3 regions of the Raoultibacter timonensis genome follow, and region 1 is predicted to be linked to each of the others. Evidence: predicted binding sites of a transcription regulator. Region 1 holds the regulator's gene; each other region holds the start of a gene.
The links. The regulator HrcA, encoded in region 1, represses chaperone genes, less so after heat shock. The targets are predictions, from matches to a motif close to TNTTAGCANNCNNNNNNNNNGNNTGCTAANA.
Positions count from the first base shown of each region.

Region 2: htpG (molecular chaperone HtpG) is a predicted target of HrcA. The motif match lies at 2,008-2,038, and genes of this name have one in related genera.
Region 3: MWL89_RS04715 (ATP-dependent Clp protease ATP-binding subunit) is a predicted target of HrcA. The motif match lies at 2,022-2,052, and genes of this name have one in related genera.

Region 1 covers NZ_AP025564.1:2,117,814-2,122,081, reverse strand. The annotation lists gene dusB (tRNA dihydrouridine synthase DusB) at 1-226, shown strand, start outside; gene hemW (radical SAM family heme chaperone HemW) at 210-1,319, shown strand; gene hrcA (heat-inducible transcriptional repressor HrcA) at 1,487-2,494, shown strand; gene dnaJ (molecular chaperone DnaJ) at 2,523-3,644, shown strand; gene MWL89_RS08675 (RsmE family RNA methyltransferase) at 3,657-4,268, shown strand, end outside.
Region 2 covers NZ_AP025564.1:2,377,814-2,382,081, reverse strand. The annotation lists gene MWL89_RS09835 (slipin family protein) at 1-45, shown strand, start outside; gene MWL89_RS09830 (YaiI/YqxD family protein) at 23-547, opposite strand; gene MWL89_RS09825 (M20 metallopeptidase family protein) at 669-1,904, shown strand; gene htpG (molecular chaperone HtpG) at 2,085-4,022, shown strand; gene MWL89_RS09815 (pentapeptide repeat-containing protein) at 4,193-4,268, shown strand, end outside.
Region 3 covers NZ_AP025564.1:1,199,086-1,203,353, reverse strand. The annotation lists gene MWL89_RS04715 (ATP-dependent Clp protease ATP-binding subunit) at 1-1,982, opposite strand, end outside; gene lysS (lysine--tRNA ligase) at 2,124-3,638, opposite strand; gene greA (transcription elongation factor GreA) at 3,760-4,230, opposite strand.

The sequences.
Region 1 (4,268 bases):
GCTCGCCATGGCCCATCGTCACGCCGATCTGCTCGATCGGCGAGGCGGAAAGAACATCGTGCGCATGAGAAAGCACGCCATGTGGTACCTAGCAGGGCTTCCGCACGCGTCGGTTGCCCGCAAGGAGATCAATTCCTGCCAAACGCTTGCGGATTTCGATCGCGTACTCGAAGCGCTGCGGCTGGCGATCGAGAAGGGATGCGAAGACCATGTACGACCCGTATAAGGCGCTCTACCTGCATATCCCATTTTGCAAGCAGCGGTGCGCGTACTGCGATTTCGCAACGCGGGCTGCGGATTGCGACGATCCCGCGATCGCCGACTACGTTGACGAGCTCGTGCTCGAGATCAGGCGCGCTTCGCGCGAGGGAAAGCTCGGCAGCATCGAGACCGTATACATCGGGGGCGGAACGCCGAGCCATATCGGCATGGGCAACCTCTCGAAGCTCCTGTACACGCTTTCGACCTCGCTACATCTGACGCCCGAGGTGGAGTGCACGATGGAGGCGAACCCCGAGAGCCTGACCGAGCCCATGGTGAAGGACCTGTGGGCGCTCGGGGTGAACAGGCTCTCGATCGGCGTGCAGAGCTTCGACGACGATCTGCTGAGGAAGCTCGGGCGCGTACACGATGCGGAAACCGCGAAGCGGGCCATCGCCTGCGCTCAGACGCGGTTCGAGAACGTGAGCATCGATCTCATGTGCGGAATTCCCGGGCAGAGCCACGAGAGTTTCGCGGCGGATCTGGCGTGCGCCATCGAAGCGGGCGTTGCCCATGTGAGCGTGTACCCGCTGACGGTCGAAGAGAACACGCTGCTCGAAACCCTCGTGGAGTCGGGCGCTCTCGAAGCGCCGGTTGAAGACGTGCAGGCTATCATGATGGAAACCGCGCTGCGCGTACTCGATCCGGCAGGCTATGCGCGCTACGAGGTCGCAAGCTACGCGAAACCCGGATTCGAATGCCGCCACAACATCGCCTATTGGACGGGGAAGCCCTATCTCGGCTTCGGCACGTCGGCCGTCACCATGACCCAGAACGAAGCGCGGCGCATGCGCGTTCAGGATGGGCAGGTCATCGACGATCTCGACAGGAGGCAGATGTGCGCCGAGGACCTCATGCTCGGCATGCGCATGGTGCAAGGGGTGAGCGACGAGCAGGTTGGGGCTGCGGCGCTTCTGCTGCCCGAGTCGTTGACCGTTTTCCGCGGGCTTGTCGAGGCGGGGCTCGCCGAACGCCGCGAAGGGCGCTACCTTCCCACGGTTATGGGGTGGCTGTGCGGCAACGAGTTGTACGGGCGCATCTTCGATATGGCTCCGTAAGCCGCCGGTCCGTTGCGGGCGGCGATCGGCTCCCGACCGTAGGGACCGTCTCTGTGGTGCTTACGTCAAGATACCGATAAAACACAAGAATGATTAGCACTCCTTGGGCGAGGCTGCTAAAATACGTGGTTGGCTTCGTATGGGATCGAACGGAAGGAAGGCGAGCGGTGCTCTCTGACAGACGGCAACGGGTTTTGAGCGCTCTTATCGAAGAATACGTTGCCCGGGCGCTCCCGGTCGGATCGCGCACGCTTGTCGAGAGGTACAAGCTGGGCGTGAGTCCTGCAACGGTGCGCAACGAGCTTTCGGTGCTCGAAGACGCCGGTTATATCGTGCAGCCCCACACGTCGGCAGGGCGCATTCCGACCGACGTCGGGTATCGTGCGTTCGTCGACGAGCTGCTCGAAAGCGGGCTTGCAACCGATGAGCTTCCCTACAGCGATACGGTCGAGGAGCTGAAGAGGAACGCAAGCGAGCTCGACGATCTGATCGAGCGCACATCGGTTGCGCTGACGCGTTTGACCGATTGCCTCTCCATCGTTTTAGCGCCTTCGGTGCTCGCTCTGCGCATCCGCCAGATTTCGCTCATCTCGCTTTCGGTCCATCGTGCTTTGGTGGTGCTCGTAACCGAGGACGGCCAGGTTCTCAACCGCTCCGTCGAGTTCTCGGAAGAAGTCTCCTCCGACGATCTGGCAGCCGTGCAGAACCTCTTGAACGACGTATTCGCGGGAAGATCGCTTACGGAGGTCAGGGATCGCATCGATCTCGAGGCGGCCGAGGCGTTGGGCGATCCGCTGGTGAGGCTCGTGCTCGAAGAGGTCATGTACTGCCTGCAGGAAAGCGATACGGGGCGCGCCCATCGCATCGGCGTGAGCACGCTCTTGCGACAACCCGAGTTCAGCCACGCCCAAGCGCTCCTTCCCATCATGCAGATCCTCGAAGACGACGCGGTGCTGCTTCACGTGTTCGACGATGCGACGGCGGGTATCGGGCCGATCGTGCGGATCGGGCACGAGAACAACGACGAGGCTCTTTCCGGCGTTTCGGTCGTTGCAACCCAGTACGGTCGCGGCGAGGCTGCAGGCGTCGTTGCGGTGATCGGACCGACGCGCATGGATTATTCAAAGGTCATCAAAGCGGTCAGGCTCGCGCAGAGCGCGTTGCAGGACAGCTGATTGTAGATTGTAGAAAGGTATCCGAGCAATGGCCAAAGACCTCTACGAGGTGCTCGGCGTCTCGAAAAACGCCAGCGAAGACGAGATCAAGAAAGCGTTCCGCAAACAGGCGAGGGAGCTTCACCCCGATGTGAACAAGGCTCCCGACGCAGAGGACCGTTTCAAGGAGCTCAACGAGGCATACGATGTCTTGAGCGATCCGAACAAGCGGGCCCAATACGATAGGTTCGGGACGATTCCCGGCGCGGCAGGCGGCGGATCCCAGTACGTCGATTTCGAGGACCTGTTCGGCGGAGGCTTCGGCATGGGGGATCTTTTTAGCTCGTTCTTCGGCGGTGCCGGAAACCATGCCGTCACGCGCAAAGAGGGCCGCGATATGGGCGTGGGTCTCAGGCTGACGCTCGAAGAGGTGGCCGCCGGTGCTAAGAAGGAGATCGTCTACGACCGTTTGGCGCCCTGTCCCGATTGCGACGGAACGGGTCTCGGACCCGACGGCAAAGAGGTTACGTGTCCCGATTGCCAGGGCAGGGGCCGCGTCGTCACCGTGCAGCATACGTTCTTGGGCGACATGCAGACCGCGCAAACCTGCAAGACCTGCGGGGGCACCGGCACCACCATCGACAACCCCTGCCCCGAGTGCGAGGGCCAGGGGCGCGTTCCCGATCGGCAACGCGTCACCGTCGAGGTTCCCGTGGGCATACGCGACAGCCAACAGCTGCGCATATCCGGATTCGGGGAGGCGGGCATGCAGGGAGCTGTGGCGGGAGACCTCATCGTCACCTGCCGCATCCAACCCCACGAGTTCTTCGAGCGCGAGGGCGACAACCTCCATGCCCGAGCGAACATATCCATCGTGCAGGCGACGCTCGGAGCGGAAATCGAAATAGACGGCATCTTCGACGACGAGGTCGTCAAGGTGCGCATTCCCGAGGGGTGCCAGAACGAGCAGGTGGTCCGCGTACGCGGGTTCGGCATGCCGCGCTTCAAGAGCGATAACCGCGGCGATATGTACGTGCATGTCAACGTGGTGATCCCCAAGAAAGTGACGAAGAAGCAGCGGGAGCTGCTCGAAAAGCTCGCCGAGGAGATGGGCGACGACGTGGCCGAGGAGCGCACACCGCTCCAGAAGCTTCGCGACGTGTTCAACTAAAGGCGAACGCGCATGTCGCTTCCTCATTTCTATCTCGACAACCAGGTTCTCGCGGACGAGGCGGACGAGGTATTCCTCTTGCGCCTCGCCGAAGACGACGCGAAGCATGCGCGGGTGCTCAGGCTCGCACCCGGTGAGCACATTGCCGTGATCGACGCTGCGCAGGACTACTTCGAATGCGAGATCGTCTCGTTCGACCGCGATGCGTGCTGCGTGCGCATCGCGCAGAAAATCGAGAGTGAAAGCAACGGGGCGACGGTGGTGCTCGTTCAGGGGATCGCGAAAGGCGATAAGATGGACGGGATCATCCGCCACGCGACCGAGATCGGTGTAGCGGGATTCGTTCCGTTTTCCTGCGAGCGCTCCATCGTGAAGCTCGATGCGAAGAAGGCCGCATCGCGTACGGCTCGCTGGCGCACCATCGCGAAGAGCGCTGCCATGCAGTCGGGTCAGACGCGCGTCCCCGAGGTCTTGGAGCCGACGGGCCTTGCTGGCGTGCGCGAGATGGCGGGGAATGCGACAGCCGTGCTCGTCTGCTGGGAGGAGGAGCGAAGCACCTCGATTCGCCGCGCTCTCTGCGAGGCGATGAGGGGGCGGACCCTTGGACCCGAAGGCGCTCGCGTG
Region 2 (4,268 bases), 260 kb from region 1:
TTCGGCGAGGCGTTCAACAACATCAAGGGGTTCGGCGGGGAATAGCTTCGCGCACCAGCCGATCGAGGTTCGCGGCGAAATGCTCGCGGTCTTCGTCGGTGAATGCGGCGGGTCCCCTCGTCCGTCCGCCTTGGCGGCGTATCTTCTTCTCCTGATGGCGTATTTCCATGTCCATATCGATGGTTGCAAGCGAGTAAACGCGTCCGCGCACGCCGATGGCGCTCGCTTTGCGCCCGAGCACCATGGCGGCAAGGCCGATGTCCTGGGTGACGACGATGTCTCCGGGAGAAAGGCGCTCGACAATGGCGAAATCGGCCGAATCGGCTCCGACGCCGACCGCGAGCGTGTCAACCCAGAAGCCGCCCGAGTCTTCCCGCGGATCGCTACGGCGGATGTGCCGGGCCAGGTTCTGCGTCGAATTGCCCGCGATAACCGCCGGCAGGGCATGCTTTCGGGCAACTGCGATCGCTTCGGCCGTTACCGGGCAGGCGTCGGCATCGACGAATATCGTCGGTCGATCGGGACGGTCTGTCGTGCGCTGCGCCATGCGGTTCCTTTCTGCCTCAAGCCGTATTGTACCCGACCTGTAACTTGCCTGCAGGGGCTTTCGTGTCGGACAATGGTTTGAAAAATGCAGTTATGCGCGATGCAAGACAGGAGCGGCTACCATGGGCGAATTGGGGTACATCGAAGAAGCCGAAGCTTTGCGGGACGACATCGTCGCCGATCGCCGCTGGCTGCACCGGCATCCGGAAACCGGCTTCGACCTTCCTGAAACGACGGCGTACGTTGCGAGCCGTTTGCGCGAGATCGGCTGCGAGCCGTGCGAGATAATCCCCGGCGGAATCGTTGCCCATGTGGGAAACGTCGAAGGGCCGTGCTTCATGCTGCGGGCCGACATGGACGCGCTTCCTTTGCGCGAAGAAGCCGACGTGCCGTTCGCTTCGGCCAACGGGAACATGCATGCTTGCGGGCACGACGCCCATACGGCGATGCTCCTCGGCGTTGCCCGCATCCTTAAGAACCACGAGGCGGAGCTTAAAGGTTGCGTGAAGCTGATGTTTCAACCCGATGAGGAGGGAACGGCTCCCGACGAGGTCACGGGGAGCGGGGCGATGCTTGCGGCGGGCGTGCTCGAGAATCCGCCCGTCGAGGCAGCGGCGGCCATCCACCTTATGACCGTCGACTACGCGCGCGGACGCGTGTACACGCGGTTCGGTGCTGCGTTCTCGTCGGTTGACGACGTCGACATCGAAATAGTCGGGAAGGGATGCCACGGCTCCCAGCCCCAGCACGGCATCGACCCCATCAACATCGCGGCTCATGTTTTTCTCGCGCTCGAAAACCTGATCGCGCGCGAGGTCGACCCTACCGAGCAGTGCGTGCTCACCTTCGGGTCGATTCACGGCGGATCGGCGGCCAACATCATTCCCGACAGCGTGCACATGCTCGGAACTTTGCGCACCGTCTCGGAGAAAACGCGCGATCGCATGAAGAAGCGCACCGCTGCGATTGCCGAGCGGATCGCCGAGGGGTTCGGCGGCACGGCGAAGGTGCTGTTCCTCCGCGGGGTGCCGAGCGTGTACAACGATCCGGCGCTTACCGAAGAGCTCGTCGGCTACATCGAAGGCGAGGCCATCGCGGAAGTCGAGCTGCTCGAAAAGCCCCTTCCCGGATCGGATGACATGAGCGTCATCTCGCAGGCGGTGCCGACGAGCTACTTCGTGCTCGGGGCGGGGTCTGCCGAAGAGGGATGCGCCTATCCCGTGCATAGCCCCCATGTTGTCTTCGATGAAAGCGTGTTTCCGCAGGGTTCGGCGCTCGCTGCCGCCATCGCCATGCGCTGGTTAGAGAACCGAGGAGGCGGCGAGCGGCCGCGCGGGCGCGCTCGACTTGCCGATTGATTCCGCATTCGGCCGCCCGAGCGGCGAGTGAGCTTTATTCGACCATTTGTGCACAAGGAGGCGCTCTGGTCTTGACATTCTTTTCTGCGATATTACAATCACATGTTGGCACTCGAACACTGAGACTGCTAAAACTGCCGCTCATAGTTATGAATAGTATCCGTAAGGAAGGTAATCGGTATGCGCAAGTTCAAGACTGAGAGCAAGAAACTGCTCGACCTCATGATCAACTCGATCTACACGAACAGGGAGATTTTCCTGCGGGAGCTTATCTCGAACGCTTCGGACGCGGTCGACAAGCTCTACTTTAAAAGCCTGACCGACTCCAAAGTCGAGATTTCGAAAGACGACCTGGCAATCCTCGTCTCCTTCGACAAGGACGCCCGGACGATCACCGTTTCCGACAACGGCATCGGCATGGACAAAGACGATCTCGATCGCAACCTCGGTACGATCGCCCACTCCGACAGCCTCGAGTTCAAATCGGAGAACGCCGAGACCCAGGGTGAGGATATCGATATCATCGGGCAGTTCGGCGTCGGGTTCTACTCGGCGTTCATGGTGGCGAGCAAGGTGAAGGTGGTTTCGCGCGCTTACGGAGCGGATGCGGCCTATTCGTGGGAAAGCGACGGCGTCGAGGGCTACACGGTCAAGGAAGCCGAACGCGCAAGCCACGGCACCGACGTTATCCTCACGCTCAAAGAGGATACCGACGAGGAGAACTACGACAGCTATCTGAGCGAGTACAAGCTGAAAAGCCTCATCAAGCGCTATAGCAACTACGTGCGCTATCCCGTGCAGATGGAGGTGGAGAAAACCCGCGAGCTTCCCAAGCCCGAGGATGCCGACGACGACTACAAGCCCGAGTTCGAGCACTACCGCGAACTCGATACCATCAACTCGATGATTCCCATCTGGAAGCGCCCGAAGTCCGAGGTCACGCAAGAGGAGTACAACGAGTTCTACAAATCCGACTTCCATGATTTCTCCGATCCGGTTCGCACGATCACCGTGCATGCGGAGGGCTCGTTCTCCTACGATGCCCTGTTATTCGTGCCGGGGCGCGTGCCGTTCGATCTGTACAGCAAGGATTACAAGAAGGGCCTCGCTCTTTACAGCTCGAACGTGCTCATCATGGAGAAATGCGAAGAACTCGTTCCCGATTACTTCAACTTCGTCCGCGGCGTCGTGGACAGCCAGGATCTCACGCTCAACATTTCACGCGAGACGCTGCAGCACAACAGCCAGCTGCGCGCCATCGCCAAGCGTATCGAGAAGAAGATCAAATCCGATTTGGCCGACATGCGCGATACCGATCGCGAGGGTTACGAGAAGTTCTTCGAGAACTTCGGGCGCGGCATTAAGTACGGCATCTATTCGAGCTACGGCATGAAGAAGGACGAGCTCGCCGACCTGCTGCTGTTCTATTCCGCCAAGCAGGATAAGATGATCACGCTCGACGAGTACGCGAGCGCCATGCCCGAAGGCCAGGAATCGATCTTCTACGCGGCGGGCGATTCGGTCGAACGCTTGGCGAAGATGCCCATCGTGTCGACGGTGCTCGACAAGGGCTACGACGTGCTGCTGTGTACCGAGGACGTCGACGAGTTCTGCATGACGGCTATGGCCGATTTCGCGGTGGCCGATGCCGACGATCCCGATTCGCTGACCGCTTATCCGCTCAAGAACGTCGCGGGCGGCAATCTCGGCCTCGAGACCGAGGAGGAGAAGGAGGCTGCCGAGGCGGTTGCCAAGGAGAACGAGGATCTGTTCTCGGCTATGAAGGAGGCGCTCGGCGACAAGGTGGCGAAAGTGGCCGTGTCCACCCGTCTTTCCGGATCGCCCGTAGCGCTTACCGCCGAGGGCCCGATCTCGCTTGAGATGGAGCGCGTGCTTTCCGGCGCGCCGGGCAACGATGACGTGAAATCGGAGCGCGTGCTCGAAGTGAACGCCGAGCACCCGATCTTCGAGACGCTCAAGGCGGCTCAGGATGCAGGCGATGCAGACAAGGTGAGGCTCTACACCGATATCCTCTACAACCAGGCTCTGCTCGTCGAGGGTATGCCCATCGACGATCCGGTGGAATACGCCCAAGCAGTCGCGAAGCTCATGGTGTAGCAGCGGTTTCTCCCGTTCGAAACGCCCGTGCAGCCGTTGGGTTGCGCGGGCGTTTTTTCGCTGTGCATCTGTGGTCGGCGTGCATGTTTTTCCGACCGCCGCCATAGCCGCGCGCCATGCGCTACTATGGAAATCCGCCTCATTGACTGAGTCCGAAAGAAGGATACCCCGTGCCCGATGCGCCCCGTATAGCCGAAGACCTGACCAGCCTGGCCGATCTCGTCGAGGCTACGGCCGAGGATCGCG
Region 3 (4,268 bases), 920 kb from region 1:
GTCATGATGATGATCGTATTGCGGAAATCGACCGTACGGCCCTGGGCGTCGGTCAGGCGCCCCTCTTCGAGGATCTGCAACAGGATGTTGAATACATCCGGATGCGCCTTCTCGATCTCGTCGAACAGCACGACCGAATACGGGCGCTGGCGCACCGCTTTGGTAAGCTGGCCGCCTTCGTCGAACCCGACGTAGCCCGGAGGCGACCCCACGAGCCTCGAAACCGAATGCTTCTCCATGTACTCGCTCATATCGAACGACAAAAGCGCGTCCTCGGAGTTGAACAGGAACTCGGCGAGCGCCTTTGAAAGCTCGGTCTTGCCCACGCCCGAAGGCCCGAGGAAGATGAACGAGCCGGCAGGGCGCTTCGGATCCTTCAGGCCCGAACGGCTACGGCGGATCGCCTTGGAGAGGGCGGTAACGGCCTCTTCCTGGCCGATGATGCGCTCGTGCAGCACGCTTTCCATGCGCAGGAGCTTCTCGGTCTCGGCTTCGGTGAGGTTCGATACCGGCACGCCCGTGGTCATGGAGATGACGTCGGCGATATCCTCGACCGTCACCTGGTTGATCGACTTCTGGGCGTCCTCTTCCCACTTCTTCTCCGCTTCGACGCGCTTGCTGCGCAGCTGCGACTCCTCGTCGCGCAGGCTTGCCGCGCGCTCGAAATCCTGCGAGGCGATGGCCTCGTCCTTCTCGGCGCGCAGGCGGCGGAGCTCGTCGTCGAGCTCGCGCAGCTCCTTCGGAAGCGTCATGTTGCGGATGCGCATGCGGGCGCCCGCCTCGTCGAGCACGTCGATGGCCTTATCGGGAAGGAAGCGGTCCTGGATGTAGCGGTCGGACAGCGCCACGGCCGCCTGCAGCGCCTCGTCGGTGAAGTGCACCTGATGATGCGCCTCGTAACGGTCGCGCAGGCCCTCCATGATGCGCAGCGCCTGCTCCTCGTTGGGTTCGCCGACGGTGATCGGCTGGAAGCGGCGTTCGAGCGCAGAATCCTTTTCGAGATGCTTGCGGTACTCGTCGATCGTCGTTGCGCCGATAACCTGGATTTCGCCGCGCGACAGCGGCGGCTTGAGGATGGCAGCCGCGTCGATGGACCCCTCGGCCGAACCCGCACCGATGAGCGTGTGGATCTCGTCGATGAACAGGATGACGTCGCCCTCGTCCTGGACTTCTTTGATGCACTTCTTCAGGCGCTCTTCGAACTCGCCGCGGTACTTGCTGCCTGCGACGAGCGCGGAGATGTCGAGCGTGACCAAACGCTTGTTGCGCAGGATGTCGGGAACCTGGTTGGAAACGATGAGCTGCGCCAGGCCCTCTGCCACGGCAGTCTTGCCCACGCCCGGTTCGCCGATCAGGAGCGGGTTGTTCTTCTGGCGGCGCGAAAGCACCTGCATGACGCGCTCGATTTCGCCCGCGCGTCCTATGACCGGATCGAGCTTGCCCTCGGTCGCCTTCTTGGTGAGATCGGTGCCGAACTCCTTGAGCATGCTGTCGGACGAGGTCGCCTGCGCCTCGAATGCGCCGCGGCCCGCATAGACCGGGCTCTGGCCCACGAGGTCGTTCAGCGCCGAGCGCACGTTGTCGCCCGTGACGCCCAGACGGCCGAGCACTTCGAGCGCGGTGCCGTCGCCCTCGCGCACGATGCCGAGCAGCAGGTGCTCGGTGGAGATGTAGCTCTGGCCCATCTGCATGGCCTCGCGCAGCGAATTCTCGAGTACGCGCTTAACGCGGGGCGTGAAGCTCAGATGACCCGATACGTCGGTGTCCTCGTCGATCGCAACGACCTGGCGGATGGCTTGGACGACGGCGTTGTACTCGACGCCCAAACGATCGAGCGCCTGGGCGGCAAGGCCGTCCTCCTCCTGTATCAAACCGAGCAGCAAGTGCTCGGTGCCCACGTAGGGCTGGTGCAAGGCACGGGCCTCATCCTGAGCCAGGACGAGGACCTTGCGGGCCTTGTCGGTGAATTTCTCAAAGCTCATACATGCCTCTATTCTCGCTAACTTTAGCTTTCCGCATAATATTAGCACTCAAGTCAAGTGAGTGCTAAAACGACACCTGGCCGTAACGCTCTCTCACAACTTCACCAAAAACCCGCCGTGCGCGTCCCGAAAACGGCCGCGCTACTTCGCCTCGTCGCGCATGTGCGGGAACAGCAGCACGTCGCGGATCGATGCCGAGTCGGTCAGCAGCATGACCAAACGGTCGATGCCGATGCCGACTCCGCCCGCGGGCGGCATGCCGTATTCCAGCGCACGCACGTAGTCGTCGTCGTAGCCCATCGCCTCGTCGTCGCCGGTCTCCTTGGCGGCAACCTGCGCCTGAAACCGTTCCGCCTGATCGACGGGGTCGTTCAGCTCGTTGAAAGCGTTTGCGTACTCGTGACCGCAGATGAAGAGCTCGAAGCGTTCGGTGAGGTTCTCGTTGTCGGGCTTCTTCTTGGCGAGCGGCGACACCTCGAGAGGATGGTCGATCACGAATGTGGGCTGGATGAGCTTGTCCTCGGCCGTCGCCTCGAATATCTCGGCGATGAGCTTGCCCTTGCCCCATGCCTCCTCGGCCTTCACACCGTACTTCTCGGCGATGCGCACAAGCTCGTCGCGCGACATGCCGAAGTCGACCTTCTCGCCCGACTCCTCTTCGATGAGCTGGATCATCGACTTGCGCGGCCACTCGCCCGACAGATCGATTTCATTGCCCTGGAACGTGATCTGCAACGTGCCGCATGCGGCCATGGCGGCCGCCTGGATGTAGCCCTGCGTGAGTTCCATCATGCCTTCGAGGTCGGAATACGCCTGATAGGCTTCCATAGTCGTGAATTCGGGGTTGTGGAAAGGATCCATCCCCTCGTTGCGGAACTGGCGTCCGATCTCGAACACCTTCTCGAAGCCGCCCACGAGCAGGCGCTTCAGATGCAGCTCGGTGGCGATGCGCAGGTAGAAGTCCTTGTCGAGCGCATTGTGGTGCGTGATGAAGGGCTTCGCGTTCGCCCCGCCGAGGATCGGGTGGAGGATCGGCGTCTCGACCTCGTAGAAGCCCTGCGACTCCATGTAGGAGCGGATGGCCGAAATGATTTTGAAGCGCGCTTCGAACGTCGAGCGCACCTCGGGGTTCATGACCAAATCGACATAGCGCTGGCGGTACCGGGTCTCCTTGTCGGCCAGCCCGTGGAACTTCTCGGGCAGGGGCCGAAGCGACTTCGACAGAAGCTCGAACGACTCGACGGCAACCGAAAGCTGCCCGCGCCTCGTGCGGATCATCGTTCCGCATGCGCCGATCCAATCGCCCACGTCGAGATCCTTGAGTTCGGCGTACGCTTCTTCGCCGAGCGTGTTGATGCGGCAGAACAGCTGGATGTCGGCCGTTGCGTCGCGCAGTTCGAGAAACATGATCTTTCCCTGATCGCGCTTAGCCATGATGCGGCCCGCGATCTGCACCTCGTCTTCGGTGGACTCGCCGTCGGGCAGCTCGGCGTACTTCGCATCGAGCTCGTCGATGTGGTGGCTGTAGGCAAACGCGTGGCCGTAGGGGTTCTTGCCAGCCGCGATCAGCGCCTCCCGCTTCGCGCGGCGAACCTCGATCGGGTCGTCCTCGATCTGGTCGATTCCTTCTTGGGCAGTACTCGTCGTCTCGCTCATGTGCTTCCTTCTCGTATCGTTCGAAAACGCAAACGGGCCCTCGATTCCCAGGGCCCGAAAGGTTCGGCTCCGCTCCTGCGAATCCGAAGTATGACGGCCCTCTTCTGTCGGGGCCGCGTTCTTAGTGGTCTATCTTGACGATCGTCATCACGATCTTCTTGCCGGTGGGGCCCTGCGTTTCCACCACATCGCCCTTCTTGTGGCCCAGAAGCGCCGAGCCGACGGGCGATTCGTTGGAAATCTTGCCCGCAGCGGCATCGCTCTCAGCGCCGCCCACGATCGTGAACACGCGCTCGCGGCCGTCCATGTCGACCGTCACACTCGAGCCGATGTTGACCTTGCTCGAACGCTTCGGAACGGTAACGACCGTAGCCTCGCTCAGGATGCGGCTGATCTCGGCGATGCGAGCCTCCATCATACCCTGTTCGTTTTTGGCGTCGTCGTATTCGGAATTCTCGGAGATATCGCCGAACTCGCGGGCAACCTTGATGCGCTCGCCGATCTCGGCGCGCTTCTCCGTCTCGAGGAAATGAAGCTCGGCCTCGAGCTTCTCTTTTCCTTCCTGCGTGAGGATAAAATCCTTGTCTGCCATACCATCACCTGTCTGTTACAAAAAACATGCACGCATGT